Regions from separate parts of the Caballeronia sp. SL1002 genome, predicted to be linked through region 1. Evidence: riboswitches for the same ligand, from Rfam matches in the RefSeq annotation. Region 1 holds a riboswitch; the other holds the start of a gene.
What was found. Region 1 has a riboswitch for cobalamin ahead of cobG (precorrin-3B synthase). Riboswitches for the same ligand answer to the same signal wherever they lie in the genome.
Positions count from the first base shown of each region.

Region 2: linked by a shared signal. The riboswitch ahead of AC3D25_RS04810 (TonB-dependent receptor domain-containing protein) and the one ahead of cobG (precorrin-3B synthase) in region 1 are both predicted to bind cobalamin.

Region 1 covers NZ_JBYMUW010000005.1:322,879-330,490, reverse strand. Annotated here, with positions in the region: gene cobM (precorrin-4 C(11)-methyltransferase) at 1-130, opposite strand, end outside; gene AC3D25_RS25990 (cobalt-precorrin-6A reductase) at 138-893, opposite strand; gene AC3D25_RS25985 (cobalt-precorrin-5B (C(1))-methyltransferase) at 890-1,981, opposite strand; gene cbiE (precorrin-6y C5,15-methyltransferase (decarboxylating) subunit CbiE) at 2,003-3,208, opposite strand; cobalamin riboswitch at 3,312-3,488, shown strand; gene cobG (precorrin-3B synthase) at 3,614-4,966, shown strand; gene AC3D25_RS25970 (precorrin-8X methylmutase) at 4,959-5,585, shown strand; gene AC3D25_RS25965 (precorrin-2 C(20)-methyltransferase) at 5,586-6,311, shown strand; gene cobJ (precorrin-3B C(17)-methyltransferase) at 6,299-7,612, shown strand, end outside.
Region 2 covers NZ_JBYMUW010000002.1:417,158-424,769, reverse strand. Annotated here, with positions in the region: gene AC3D25_RS04830 (adenosylcobinamide-GDP ribazoletransferase) at 1-325, opposite strand, end outside; gene cobT (nicotinate-nucleotide--dimethylbenzimidazole phosphoribosyltransferase) at 330-1,412, opposite strand; gene AC3D25_RS04820 (ABC transporter ATP-binding protein) at 1,424-2,212, opposite strand; gene AC3D25_RS04815 (FecCD family ABC transporter permease) at 2,209-3,237, opposite strand; gene AC3D25_RS04810 (TonB-dependent receptor domain-containing protein) at 3,256-5,106, opposite strand; cobalamin riboswitch at 5,184-5,525, opposite strand; gene AC3D25_RS04805 (ATPase) at 5,753-6,154, shown strand; gene AC3D25_RS04800 (cell division protein ZapA) at 6,151-6,465, shown strand; RNA gene ssrS (6S RNA) at 6,617-6,798, shown strand; gene AC3D25_RS04790 (EVE domain-containing protein) at 6,972-7,430, shown strand.

The sequences.
Region 1 (7,612 bases):
CGGCGAGCACGGCCTCCGGCACGAGCGACCCCGCATAAAGAATCACCGGGCAAGCGCGAATCAGGCGCTGCCCTTTTACCGTAATGAGTTCGGGGTCGCCCGGACCCGCGCCGATGAAATAGACCATCATTTAAGGCTTATTCTGTAAGTTGTGCAGGGTCGAGCCACGCGGCGAGCGCAACGCGCGCCGCCGTGGCATCGTCGAATTCACGATCGACAGCGGGCAAATCGGGCCGAGCGAGCATCACCACCGGCACGCCCAATTCGCGCGCCACGGCGAGCTTCGCCTCGGTTGCCGCGCCGCCGCTGTTCTTGCTGATCAATACGTCGATGTTGCGTTCGATGAACAGCGCCCGCTCTGCATCGAGCGCGAACGGACCGCGTGCATCGAGAATCGCCGCGCGTGCATGATCCGGTGTGTGAGGCGGTTGCGGATCGAGACACCGTACGGTCCAGTATTGCGACGCCGGAATCTCGTCGAGATGCGCGAGCGGCTCGCGCCCGAGCGTCCACAATGGCCGCTCGAACGGCGCTATCAAACGCTCGAGATCGGCCCAATTGCGCGCGTCGCGCCAGTCGTCGCCTGCCTGGCGGCGCCACGGCGCGCGACGCACGGCCCAGCACGGCACGCGTGCCGTGGCGCACGCGGCAGCGGCATTGCGGCTCATCTGCGCGGCATACGGATGCGTCGCGTCGATCACGAGACCGATCCTCTCCGCCACGATAAACGCGGCCAAACCCGCCGCGCCGCCGTAACCGCCCACGCGCACCGAACACGCGAGATCCTGCGGCACGCGCCCAAGCCCCGCGAGACTATAAACGTGCGCCGGGCCGAGATGCCGCGCGAGCGCCAACGCATCGCCCGTGCCGCCGAGCAAAAGCACACGCGTCATCGCGATTCTCCGATAAGCCGCCCCTGCCGATCGATCGCGAACGCTTCCACTTCCACGCCGGACGGCACGACCGTCAACGCAAAACGGCGCGCATGGCGGCAGACGATATCGCCGAGCGCAACGCCTTCCGCCCGCCCCAGCGCGAGCGCTTCCTGACTCGTGTTGGCGGCGCGCATCGCGGCTTGCAGTGCGTCGTTCGCGCCCGCATCGGCGGCCCATGACGCGAGTTGCGGAAGGTCGATGCTCGAGTTTCTGCTATGCAGATCGAGATGGCCCGCCGCGAGCTTGCTCATCTTGCCGAAGCCGCCGCACACGCTCAGTTTCGCGACCGGCGCGCGCCGCAAGTGTTTCAGCACCGCGCCCACGAAGTCGCCCATTTCGATCAGCGCGATATCCGGCAAACTATAGCGCGCACGCATCGCGTCTTCGCTCTGGTTGCCGGTGCATGCCGCGAGGTGCGTGTAGCCGTTCGCGCGCGCGACGTCGATGCCTTGATGGATCGACGCGATATAGGCCGAGCATGAAAATGGCCGGACGATCCCGCTCGTGCCGAGTATCGACAATCCGCCGACGATGCCGAGCCGCGGGTTCATCGTTTTGAGCGCGAGCGCCTCGCCGTTTTCCACGCCGATGCTCACTTCAAAGCCACCCGTATAACCGTATTCGTCGGCGAGGGCGTCGAGATGATCGGTCATCATCCGGCGCGGCACGGGATTGATCGCCGGTTCGCCGATGCCGAGCGCAAGTCCCGCGCGCGTCACCGTCCCCACGCCCGGCCCGGCGAGAAAACGCACACCAGTCTCGTTTATCAAGCGCACGCGTGCAAACACGATCGCGCCGTGTGTCACGTCGGGGTCGTCGCCTGCGTCCTTGATCATGCCCGCCTCCGCCTCGTTCGCACCGATCCTTCTGCAGAATACGAGCGGCATCGGGACATGCTGACCCTTCGGCAACGTGATTTCCGCGCGCTCGCTTGTCACGCCGCCGAGCAACAGGCGTGCGGCGGCGAGGCTCGTCGCGGTCGCGCAACTGCCGGTGGTGTAGCCGCTGCGAAGCGGCGCGGGCTGCTCGCCGGTCTCATCACGCATGGCGGAATTCACGAGCGCGCATCATGGTTTTATCGCGTGGAGCAGCGTGATCGGCAACGCTTGCCGCCACGTATCGAAGCCGCCGAGCGGCGCGGCCTGTGCCACGCCAATGCGCGTCAGTTCGCCGCCATGGTTTTCGCGCCACGCAACCAGCGCTGCCTCGCTTTGCAACGTAACGGCATTCGCGATCAACCGTCCACCGCTTCGCAGACGCGACCAGCACGCGTCGAGCATGCCCGCCGCGGTCACCCCGCCGCCGATAAAAATCGCGTCGGGCGTGGACAATCCGTCGAGCGCGGCGGGCGCCTCGCCCGCGACGAGTTGCAGCGCGGGCACGCCGAGCGCGTCGCGATTGTGTTCGATCAGCGCCTGACGTCCGGCATCGGCTTCGACGGCAATCGCGCGGCAAGACGGATGCGCGCGCATCCACTCGATCCCGATCGAGCCGCAACCCGCGCCGACATCCCACAGCAATTCGCCCGGCGCGGGCGCGAGGCGCGCGAGCGTGATCGCGCGCACGTCGCGTTTGGTGAGCTGGCCGTCGTGCCGATAGGCGTCGTCGGGAAGGCCCGGCGTGAGCGGCAGCCCCGCGTGCGTGTTCTCGCGACGACATTCGATGGCAACCAGATTTAACGCGGCGGCAGGCGCGTCGCCCCACGCATCGGCGCGACTGTCGATCCGCCGTTCCAACTCGCCACCCAGATGCTCGAACACGCTCACCCGGCTCGCGCCGAAACCTGCGTCGCAAAGCAGCGCGGCAATCGCGACGGGACTCGCGCCATCGCTGCTCAAAACTAAAAGACGCGCACCGCGAAAGAGTTGCGCCCGGAGCGCCGCGAGCGGCCGCCCGACGAGCGAGACATGCGCGACTTCATGCAGCGGCCAGCCGAGCCGCGCGGCCGCGAGCGAGAGCGAAGAAGGCGCGGGCAACACACGCAGTTGTTCGGGCGGCACGCTACGCGCGAGCGTCGCGCCGACACCGTAGAACATCGGATCGCCGCTCGCGAGCACGCACAGACAATGGCCGCCGCGCCGCGCGAGCAGCGTATCGACGGAAAACGGCTTCGGCCATGGCATCCGCTCGGCACGCAAACCGCGTGGCAGCAGCGCGAGATGCCGCTCGCCGCCGTAGATCGCGTCGGCGTCGAGCAGCGCCCGCCGCGCGAGCCGGCCGATCCCGTCCCACCCGTCCTCTCCGATCCCCACCACGGTCAGCCACGGTGACATCCGCCGTTTCCTCTTGATCCGGTTCCTGCCGATTGAAAAACTTAGAGCGCGCGCGAGCCGCAAACGCGACGCGGATCGCGCCAGTCGAGCCCTGAAAAGCGGGCATAATACAGCGTTCGTCGGTGCCCTTCCGGGCCTAACAGGGAACACAGCAACACTGTGGCTGCCCCCGCAATTGTACGCAGCGAGTCCGCGCTCCACTGCCACTGGTTTTTACCGGGAAGGCCGGCGCGGATCGTGACCTGCCAGCCAAGAGACCTGCCGACCATCCGTTTCGCGTGAAGCCCGTGCCGGGCGGGGTGTACCGGCGCGGCAGCCGTTGCCGTCATGCTGGCGGCACGGCGCTACTATCGCGAAGAAGTCCCGGGTCCTGCTTTGAAACTACCTGCACACGCATCGTCTCACGTGCCTCGACCGGCGTCAGCCGCGCCGCGCGCAGCCGCGCCGGGCGCATCCACGCCGGGCGCATCCGCGTGTCCGGGGCTGTTGCGCGTGGTCGCCGCGCGCGACGGCGGGCTGTGCCGCGTCCGGCTGCCGGGCGGCGAACTCAGTGCGGCGCAGGGGCGCGCGATCGCCGATGCCGCCGCGCGCTTCGGCTCGGGCGCGATCGAAGTGACCAATCGTGCGAATCTGCAGTTGCGCGGCGTGCGCGACGAGTCGCAGCAAGCGCTCGTCGATACGCTGCTCGACGCCGGGCTCGGACCCTCGACGCCCGGCGCCGACGACACGCGCAACCTGATGACGAGTCCGCTCGCAGGCCTCGATCACGCCGCTAAAAACGATGTCTCGACGCTCGCCGCAAACCTGCTCGCGCAGATGCAGCGCGACACGCGGCTGCACGCGCTCTCGCCGAAATTCGCGCTGCTGCTCGATGGCGGCGAGCCACTCGCGATGCTCGATCACGCGCACGATATCTGGCTCGCCGCGATGGACGCCGAGCATTTCGCGTTCGGTCTCGCGGGCTGCCCGCCGGTCGATGCACACGACACGCCCGCGTTAGCCGCCGTCGCGACGCGGCACGTTCCCGCGCTCGTGCATGCGCTGCTGCACACGTTTCTCGATCTCGCCGCGCCCGATCGATCCCGCATGCGCGATCTGCTCGCGACATTGCCGCCGGACGCGTTCATAAGCCGTCTGTCAAATATCCCTTTGCTTCGCGACGCCACCGTGCAGGCGTGGCGACGTCCGCCCGCCGATCCATCGCTGCGACTCGGCGCGCACGCTCAGTGCGCGGCGGGACCGATGTACGTCGGCGCGCAACCCGTGCTCGGCCGCCTCGATCCAGCAAGCCTGCGCGCGCTCGCGCATCTCGCCGATCAAAAAGGCAGCGCGCGCCTGCGCATGACGCCATGGCAAAGTGTGCTGCTGCCGGATATCGCCGCGGCCGACGCCTCGTCCACGATCGCCACACTTCGCGCGCTCGGCTTCGCCATCGCGCCGGACGAACCGTTCGCGCGGTTGATCGCGTGCGCGGGATCGACGGGATGCGCGAAAGGCGCAGCCGATACGAAGGCCGACGCACTTCGTCTCGCCGCGCGCTTGCCGCCCTCGGTGCAAGTTCATCTCAGTGGCTGCACGCGCTCGTGCGCCGCCGCGCACCGCGTACCGTTTACGCTGCTCGCCGTCGCGCCCGGCCGCTACGATCTCTATCAAAACGCAGACGCCGCTAGAGCCGAAGGCTTCGGGGTCTGCGTGGCCCATCATCTGACGATTCAAGAGGCAGCCGACTGGCTCGCCCGGAGCAACCCCGATGCTTGATTACATCCGCGACGGACAGGAAATCTACCGCCAATCGTTCGCGACGATCCGCGCCGAAGCCAGGCTCGATGCAATCCCCGCCGACCTCGAAAAACTCGCGGTGCGCGTGATCCACGCGTGCGGCATGGTGGACGCCGCCGACGACCTGCGCTTTTCGCCGGGCGCGGGCGCAGCGGGCCGCGCCGCGCTCGCGGCAGGCGCGCCGATTCTCTGCGACGCGCGCATGGTCGCCGAGGGCATCACGCGCGCGCGGCTGCCTGCGGACAACCGCGTGATCTGCACGCTGAACGATCCCTCCGTGCCGGATCGCGCGCGCGCGCTCGGCAATACGCGCTCGGCCGCCGCGCTCGAACTGTGGCGGCCGTTGCTCGAAGGGAGCGTCGTGGTGATCGGCAATGCGCCGACCGCGCTCTTTCACCTGCTCGATCTGCTCGACACGGGCGCCCCGAAGCCCGCGCTGATTCTCGGCTTTCCGGTCGGTTTCATCGGCGCGGCGGAATCGAAGGCGATGCTCGCCGCCGACAGTCGCGGCGTGCCGTTCGTGGCGCTCGCCGGGCGACGCGGCGGCAGCGCGATGGCGGCGGCGGCCGTGAACGCGCTCGCAACGGAGATCGAATAAATGAGCGGACGTCTGTTGGGTCTCGGCGTGGGGCCGGGCGACCCGGAACTGATCACGGTCAAGGCGCTGCGTTTGCTTAAAAGCGCACCCGTTGTCGCGTATTTCGTCGCGAAGGGCAAAAAAGGCAACGCGTTCGGCATTATCGAAGCGCATCTCGGCGAAGCGCAAACGCGCTTGCCGCTCGTGTATCCGGTCACGACCGAAGCGCTCGAACCGCCGCTTTGCTACGAGACGATCATCGCCGATTTCTACGATGAATCCGCACTGCGGGTCGCGGATCATCTCGAAGCGGGCCGCGACGTCGCGGTGATTTGCGAAGGCGATCCGTTTTTCTACGGCTCCTACATGTATCTGCACGACCGGCTCGCCGCGCGTTTTCAGACCGAAGTGGTGCCGGGCGTGTGTTCGATGTTGGGCGGTGTCGCCGTGCTCGGCGCGCCGCTCGTGTATCGCAATCAGAGTCTCGCCGTGCTCTCGGGCGTGCTGCCGGAACACGAACTCAAGACGCGGCTCGCGGCGGCGGACGCCGCTGTCGTGATGAAGCTCGGCCGCAATTTCGACAAGGTTCGACGCGTCTTGAACGAGCTCGGCCTCGCGCAACGCGCGCTGTACGTCGAGCGCGCGACCATGACGAATCAGCGCATCGTGCCGCTCGACGATGTCGATCCAATGGCGTCGCCGTACTTCTCATTGCTCGTCGTGCCGGGGAAAAAATGGCAGGCATGAACACGGTGCCAGCGCCCGCCATCGTGATACTCGGCGCAGGCGCGCTCGATACCGCGCGACGCATCCAGACGCTTTATCCCGGCGCGCGCGTGCATGGCCTCGCGCGTCGGATGAACGCGGACGTGGATGTCGGCTTCGATGAACTCGGCCCGCATCTGCGCGGACTGTATGCACGCGGCACGCCGGTGATCGCGTTGTGCGCGGCGGGCATCGTCATTCGCGCGCTCGCGGCCGGTCTCTCGGACAAGGGCGCGGAGCCGCCCGTACTGGCCGTCGCAGAAGACGGCAGCGCGGTCGTGCCGCTGCTGGGTGGCTTAAGCGGCGTGAATGCGATGGCGCGCGAGATTGCCGAGGCGCTCGGCACGACGCCCGCCATTACGACGAGCGGCGAGTTGCGCTTCGGTACGTGCCTGCTGAATCCGCCGCCCGGCTACGTGCTCGCCGATATCGAACGCGGCAAGCGCTTCGTGTCGGATCTGCTCGGCGGGGAGACGACGCGTATCGAAGGCGCTGCGCCCTGGCTCGACGCGGTGGATTTGCCGCGCGCCGATGCCTCGCGGCTCGCGATTCGCGTGACACCGCATACGAGCGAATCCGCCGATGAACTGCTGATTCATCCGCGTTCGGTCGTCGCGTTCGTGCATGACCTAGCTGCTGGCGATATCGCCGCGCGTGTTCACGATGCGATGCGCGAGCAGCGGCTTGCCGCACCTGCGCTCGCGGTGCTGCTTGCGCCGCCGTCGCGCGCGGGCTCACAAGCGCTTGCCGATGCCGCGCTCGCGCTTGGCGTCCCGCTGCGCTTTACTCTCGATTCCACCGACAAGGCACACGACATCACGCTTGAAATCCATGCACAGCCCGTCGATATCGAAAGCCAAGGCCGCGCGCGCGGCACGCTGACGGTCGTGGGACTCGGCCCCGGCGATGCATCGCACATGACGCCCGCCGCACGCGCCGCGCTCGATCAAGCCAGCGATGTGCTCGGCTACGACACGTATGTCCGCATGGCAGGCCCGTTCCGCTCCGATCAGCGTCTGCACGAAACCGATAATCGCGAGGAGATGCAGCGCGCCGCGCACGCGTTCGAAATCGCGAGCGAAGGCCGGAACGTGGTGGTCGTATCGTCCGGCGATCCGGGCGTCTTCGCGATGGCCGCCGCCGTGCTCGAAGCACTCGATCAAGGCCGCGACGCGCATCCCGAATGGTGCGGCGTGGCGCTTGTCATCGAACCGGGCGTATCGGCCGCGCTCGCGACCGCCGCGCGCGCCGGCGCGCCGCTCGGCCACGACTTCTGCATGCTG
Region 2 (7,612 bases), on a different contig from region 1:
GCATGATGCGCAGCGCATCCTCGCGGGTGTACGCGCCGCCGAACGCATCGACGCTATCCGCCAAGCCGTCTTCATGGAACGCGCCGGTCAGAAGCAGCGTCGCGGCCATCGAGAGCAGCACGGCGACGCCCGCAGGAAATACGCGCAGCGCCGCCAGATACGCGAGCGCGCCGACGCCGCCGACCATCAGCCCGACCAGCGGAAAATAACGCGCCGCCGCGTTCAGATAATGCCGCTCGAAGCCGACCCAGCGCGGCACCGGCACGCGCGTGAAATAGCCAAGCGCCGTGAAAAAGTAGCGGAGTTCGTCGAGCGCGCGCGACATCGCGTCAGCCGCCTTTGCCGCTCGTGTCGCTCTTGTCGCTCTTGGTCGCGACGCCCGCCGACTCGAAGCTCGCCATCTCGCAGAGGAACGCCGCCGCCGCGCGCAACAAGGGCAGCGCGAGCGCCGCGCCTGTTCCTTCGCCAAGACGCAGATCCAGTTCGAGCAGCGGTTTCGCGCCGAAAAAATCGAGCATCCGCCGATGCCCCGCTTCGTCCGACGCGTGCGCGAACACGCAATAGTCGAGCACGGCGGGCGACATCGCGTGCGCGACGAGCAGCGCCGACGTCGCGATGAAACCATCGACCAGAATCGTCAGCCGCGCCTCGGCGGCCGCGAGGAACGCGCCGGTCATCATCGCGATTTCGAAGCCGCCGAAGGTCGCAAGCGTGTCGAGCGGGTCCGTGCTTGCCGGGTGAAGTTCGAGCGCCTTCGCGAGGACGGCGCGCTTGCGGTCCACGCCTTCATTCGACAACCCCGTGCCGCGCCCGACGCACACGTCGATCGGCAGATCGCACAGCCGGCTCATCAGGCACGCGGCCGCCGACGTATTGGCGATCCCCATTTCGCCGAAGCCGATCACCGTCGTGCCGAGCGCCGCGTGATGCCGCACGCGCGCCGCGCCGCGCGCGATCGCCGCGAGCGCTTCGTCGCGCGTCATCGCGGGTTCGTGCGCGAAGTTGCGCGTGCCGCCGCGCCGGATCGCCAGGTCGATCAGGCCGTCGGATGCGGGCAGCGCGCTCGCGACACCGGCATCCACGACTTCGAGCGTCATGCCCGCCGCGCGCGACAACGCGTTGATCGCCGCGCCCCCGCCGACGAAGTTCGCGACCATCTGCACGGTCACTTCCTGCGGAAACGAACTCACGCCCTCAGCGGCAATACCGTGATCGGCGGCGAACACGATGATTGTCGGACGCTCGACGCGCGGCGTCTCCGTGCGCTGGATCAGGCCGAGCTGAAGCGCGAGCCCTTCGAGCCGGCCGAGACTGCCGAGCGGCTTGGTCTTCGTATCGATGACATGAGCGAGACGCGCTTCGAGCGTGCGATCGAGCGCTTCAGGACGTGGCACGGCGAGTTCGAGTGACATGATGGATTCCGTTAGAAACTGGGACGTTGCAGGGCGGGCACGAGCGCCTCGTGGCCGCCCTCGTGAATAAGGATCAGCGGATAGCCGAAGGCCGCGCTCGCGCGTTCTGCGCTGAGCACGTCGCGCGCGCGTCCCGCCGACACCTCGCCCGCGCCGTCGAGCAGCAGCGCATGGCTCGCGAAACGGCGCGCGAGATTGAGATCGTGGCAGGAAAACACAACCGTGCGCGCGGCGGGTTCGGCTTGCAGCCAGCGTGTGAGCGCGTCGAGGCACGCCATCTGATGATGCAGGTCGAGATGCGACAGCGGTTCGTCGAGAAAGAGCAGCGGTGCGTCCTGCGCGAGCGCCGCGGCGAGTGCGACGCGTTGCCGCTCGCCGCCCGACAACGTGCGGACATCGCGCGAGGCGAATGGCGCAAGGCCGAGCGTATCGAGCGCCGCGAGCGAGACCGCGCGATCCGCCGCGCTTTCCCAGCCCCATCCGCTCAAGTGAGGAAAGCGGTTCAGCATCACGATATCGAGCACGCTCGCGCTGAACGCGTCGTGCTCGGTCTGCGGCATCAGCGCGCGGCGGCGGGCGAGATCGGCGGCGCGCCATGCGTTGAGCGGCCGTCCGTCGAGCAGGATCGCCCCCGACGCCGGCGCGGCGAGTCCAGCCAGCGCGCCGATCAGCGTGGTCTTTCCCGCGCCGTTCGGCCCGGCCACGCACCACATTTCGCCGGGTTCGAACCGGCCGCTGAAGCCGTCGATCAACATCCGGCTTCCGGCGCGCAACTGGAGGTTTTGAACGGAGAGCGTCATGACGTGCGCCGCAGCAGCATCCACAGGAACACCGGCACGCCGACCAGCGCGGTGATCACGCCCACCGGCAACTGCGCTGGCGCAATCACCGTGCGCGCGATCAAATCCGCGCCCATCACCGCGACGCCGCCGCCGAGCGCGCACGCGGGCAGGAGCATGCGCTGATCGTTGCCACAGGCGAGCCGCAACACATGCGGCACGACCAGCCCGACAAAGCCGATCGTACCCGCCGTCGTCACGGCCGCCGCGGCCGCGAGCGACGCCACGAGATACACGCGCAGACGCAAGCGCGCGACCGGCACGCCAAGCGCTTGCGCGGCGGCGTCGCCCCGCAGCAGCACGTTGAGTTGCGGCGCGACGGGCACGACGGCGACGAGCGCGGCGGCGAGCGCGAACGCCGCCGTCCACGGTGTCGCGACGCCGTTCAGGTCGCCGGTCAGCCAGAACACCATGCCGCGCAGCCGGTTCTCGGGCGCGACGGCGAGCATCAGCGTGATGAGCGCGCCCCAGCCCGCCGCGATCACCGCGCCCGTGAGCAACAATCGCGGCGATGCATCCTGCGGATCGCCGCGCCACAACTCGCGGCGCGCAAGACCGAGCACGAGCACGATGGACAAGAACGCGCCCGCGAATGCGGCGGCCTCGACGCTCCACCACGGCAGCGCAGCGAGCATGGCCGCGAGCGCGAACGCCGCCGCGCCGCCCGACACACCGAGCACGTAGGGTTCAGCGAGCGGATTGCGCAGCAAGACTTGCAGCAACGCGCCGGCAAGCGCGAGCAGCGCGCCCGACGCGAAGCCGCCGAGCGCGCGCGGCAGACGCAGTCCAAGCACGATTTCATCGGCGATTCCGGACGGCGCGCCCGCGTGCAGCAACGCCGCGACCGCGCGCCACGGCGGCACGGCGACGCTGCCGCACGCGAGCGACGCCACGAACACGAGCACCGCAGCGCCCGCCAGCGTCGACCAGATCGCCATGGCGCGGCTCGCCGACATGCCGCGGATCATCCCGCGCGCGGCGCTCATGTCAGCGCGTCCCGGCGATCATTGCTGCTGCCAGCCGAGCGTGAGATACGCGCCGCGTCGTGGCGTGTTGTAGGAATACGCGAGTTCATAGTCCTTGTTGAACAGGTTGTCGATGCGCGCATCGACGTACCACGCCTTCGTGATGCTGTAGCGCGCCGAGAGATTCACGACGCCGTAGCCGGCGAGCGTCGAATCGTAATCGCTGCGCGCGCCGCTCGTGATCCACTCGCCGCCCACGCGCCAGCCGCCGAACGAGCGGTGCGCCGAGAGCGTCGCGAAACGTCGGGCGCGGCGCGTGAGATCCTGGCCGTTCGTTTCATCGACCGGATTCTGGAACGTGAACGACGCGCGCAAGTCCGTGCGCGCGAGTTGCCCCGCCCACGAGGCTTCGACGCCCTGCACTTTCGCGCGCCCGACGTTCTGCGCGATGTAAAACCCCGCGCCGTCGGCCACGTAATCGATCAGGTTCGAATAGCGCGTCTCGAACGCCGTCACCCGGATCACGCCGATCCCGCTCGCCGCGTACTGGAGCGCCGCCTCGACCGAATGGCTGCGCTCCGGCTGAATGGACGGATTGCCGCTGAACGGATAGTACAGATCGTCGAAACTCGGCGCGCGGAACGCAGCGGAATAGCTCGCGCTCACCTTCCAGTGCGCATCGAAGTTGTAGCCGTAGCCGAGATAGTAGCTGTTCGCGCCGCCGAAATCGGAGTACTGGTCACGCCGCACGTTCGCCTGGAACTGATTCCCGCCGATCCGCCCGACATAGCCCGCGAACACCGAGTTGACGTGGCGCGCGGGCGCGTCGAATTCGTTCGAGTCGAGGGTCTCGTCGAGATGCTCGTAGCCGAACAGCAGTTTGTGATCGCGCGTGAGCAGGAAATCGTTTTGCCAGGTGTACTGGCGCGTCTCCGAGTTGAACTTGCTCGTGTACACGCCGTTCTGCTCGATATTCGAGCGATCCTGACCCTGCGCGATCGTGAAGTGCGCAGTCCAGCGATCGGTCAGCTTGCCGTTCGCGAACACCGACGCCGAACGCACGCGGTTATGCGACTCGTTGAGGTCGGTCGGAAGGCCGTAGGCATCGTCGAAACTATTGATGCCGTTCGACTGGAAAAAGCGCGCGCCCGCGTCCCAGTTCGCCGTGAACGTATGGCGCAGCGTCGCGCTCACGCTCTCGTTCAGATAGCCGTTCGCGTTGGGATTCGCGTTCGGCGAAATGGCGGGATCAATGGACGAAAAACCGTCCGTCTTGCCACGCGATGCGGTGACGCTGAACGTGGTGCGGCCGTCCTGGTCAAGCGCGCCGGACACGCCGAGTTGCTGGCGCTGCGTGTGATAACTGCCGTACTCGGTTTCGAAGTTGAAGCGCGGCGGATGATCCTCGCCCGTCTTGGTAAATATCTGCACAACCCCGCCGACCGCGCTCGATCCATACAACGCCGACACATTCCCGTTCACCACTTCCACATGGTCGATCTCGTCGAGCATCAGTTGCGATAACTGCGCCGCGCCCAGCCCCGCCGACTCCACGCGCACGCCGTCGATCAGCACGAGCGATTGCGCCGACGAAGCGCCGCGCACGAAAATGCTCGACGACGCGCCCGGCCCGCCATTGCGCGACACCTGCACGCCCGCGCCGAGCGCGAGCAGGCCGGCGACGTCGGTCGCGTTGGTATCGGCGATATCCTGCGGGTCGAACAGCGTGGTCTGCGCGAGCGAACTCGCGAGTGGCTCAGGCGTGCGCGTCGCGGTCACGACGACGGGTGCGAGCGTGGGCGTGGGATCGTGGTCGGTGGTCTGCGCGAACGCAGCGCACGGCAGGCTGCCGCATAGCAGCATCGCCGCGCGGGCAAAGGGTGAAAGCATCGGTCGAAAAGGTCCGGTTGGGAGCATGTGCCACCCGCGCCCCGCGAGTGCATGCGTCGAGCGCCGCGTTTTTGCACGCGGCGCTCTCCTCTTTGGCCGGTATCCGGGCTCACGACATGCCGGTCCGCCTTCCCACGCGAAATTTGCGCAGTGGCGTTTTGGCGCATCGTCGTCAGCATTATTCGGTATGAAAAAAGCGCGCAAAGGTTTGCATGCTGCTTGCATGCTGTTTGCGCACTCATCGCACACACGCGGACCGACTCGATACGCCCTGGACCGGCTTGCAACTTGCGTTGCGGTCGCTTACCGTTGCGGGGGCAGCACAGGTTGGCTCGTCCGGGCGGACTTCGCTCCCTGTTTCCCGTTTGACTGCGCGAGCGTAGACCGCGAGCGCGAGCACCAAAGTGCCGGGAGTTTAGGAGCGGCGGCACGAAGCGTCAAGAAAGCGGCACGCGTTCGACGGTCGGTCGCTTTCACATTTCGTGCCTGAAAAATAGGGCTTTCCGCACATGAATGACGAACATCCGTTGCGTCGTTAGCGATGCTTTGCCTGCACGTTCGCATGCTGTTACGTCTCGAAACGAGACATTTATCGGCTGCTGGATTGAACCGCGCTAAAATGCCAGGTCTTTAGAGGACGCAGCACATGCTCAACGAACTCGAATCACTTTCACAGAACATCGGCCGGCTGATCAAGATCAGCGAACGCCATCATCAGGCGCGCCACGCGCTCGAAGAACAACTCGAACACTTGCGCGCCGACTTCGCGAACGCACAGACCGAGTTGGCTCAAGTGCGCGAGGAACGCGACACGCTGCAAGCGGAGCGCGACACGCTGTCGGCGAAAATCGACGACGCGCAAGTGCGCCTCAACGCAATCCTGGAAAAGCTGCCGCGCGCGAAAGCCGCGCCGGAGCCGGACAATCAACTCGATCTTCTCCCACCCGATGCGTCCGCTACGTCCGATACGTCGACCGGTCTTGCGCACGCGGCCGGCATGAACGGCGTCGCGAACGATGAAGCGCACAGCCACGGAGAAAAAGCATGACCACCAAACAGATCGAAGTTGCGATTCTCGGGCAGCAATACCGGCTCGCGTGTTCGCCGGAAACGGAAGACGCGCTGCGCGAAGCGGTGGCGCGCGTGGACGCGGAAATGTCGAAGGTGCGCAATGCGAGCAACGTGCGCGGCACCGACCGCATCGCCGTGATGGCGGCGCTCTCGCTGGCGTCGGAATTGCTTAAGCTTCAGAACAGCGTTCGTCACGGCGAATCGTTCCCCGCCGAAGAAATTCGACGCACCATGCACTCCATGAACGAGCAGCTCGGCGCTGTCATTTCACAATACGAAGCGCAGTAAAAGCTTGCGCCAACCGGCGCAGCCCGTGCGGGCAACGTGCAAAAAATAGTGATCGAGCGCGCGGGAAAATACCTGTTGCGGCGTCACGAAAAACGCACGAAGAAAAAGCCAATACGTTGCTGCATCTCCCCGATGATTGGTGTAGAGTTAGTACTCCCTGCCTGGTTCGCCAAGGTCATATATTCCTTGAACCAATGCCTATGTGCACGGTTGCGGAAATTTGTAGCACGGGCGCGCGCGTCACTCTGTCTGATGTACCCGAAGTGCTGCCAACTGCGACCAATCTTGAACCCAGGTTCAGGATGCCGGCCTAGCGGCTGAGGCGGGGACCTTATTTTTCAAGCTGAATTTTCAGCTCAAGCCACGGCGTCGGAATTTTTCCGATGCCGTTTTTTCTTGGGGCTCGGCGTTTGGCTTCACGTTGTGTTGCTCCACGCGTTTCGCGTGAAGCGCGCTTGCGTTGAACGCTACCGTTCCCTGACGCGCCTTCTCATTCATCTCCGCTCATGCGCTACTGGCTGATGAAGTCCGAACCGGACGAAGCAAGCATCGACCATCTCGCGAACGCGCCCGGCAAAACGTTGCCATGGACCGGCGTGCGCAACTATCAGGCGCGCAACTTCATGCGCGACATCATGCAACCCGGCGACGGCGTTCTGTTCTATCACTCGAGTTGTCCGCAGCCGGGAATCGCGGGCCTCGCCGAGGTGTCCTCCTCCGCGTATCCGGATGCCACGCAATTCGATAAGAAGAGTCCTTACTTCGATCCGAAGTCGACGCAGGAAACGCCGCGCTGGCTGCTCGTCGATGTGAAGTTCTTGAAGAAGACGCCGCTCGTGTCGCTCGCTACGTTGCGCGAGCACGCCGAACTCGCGGACATGCAGGTGTTAGCCAAAGGCAATCGCCTTTCGATCACGCCGGTGACCGAGGCGCAGTGGCGATTTATTACGAAGCGGCTTGTGTGACGGGCTTGGATGCAGCGTGTGCGTAAGCGCGATGAAGGGAACTTCGGGTGTGTGAGGCGTTTGAAGTGGCGTCGCGTGCGGCTGTTTTTTCCGCTGAGTTGGAAAGCAAACGTCAATGGTGTGAACGAGGCAGTATCGGTGCGCGTTCACGTGCGCGAATCGCAGCCCCGACCTCCAACGTG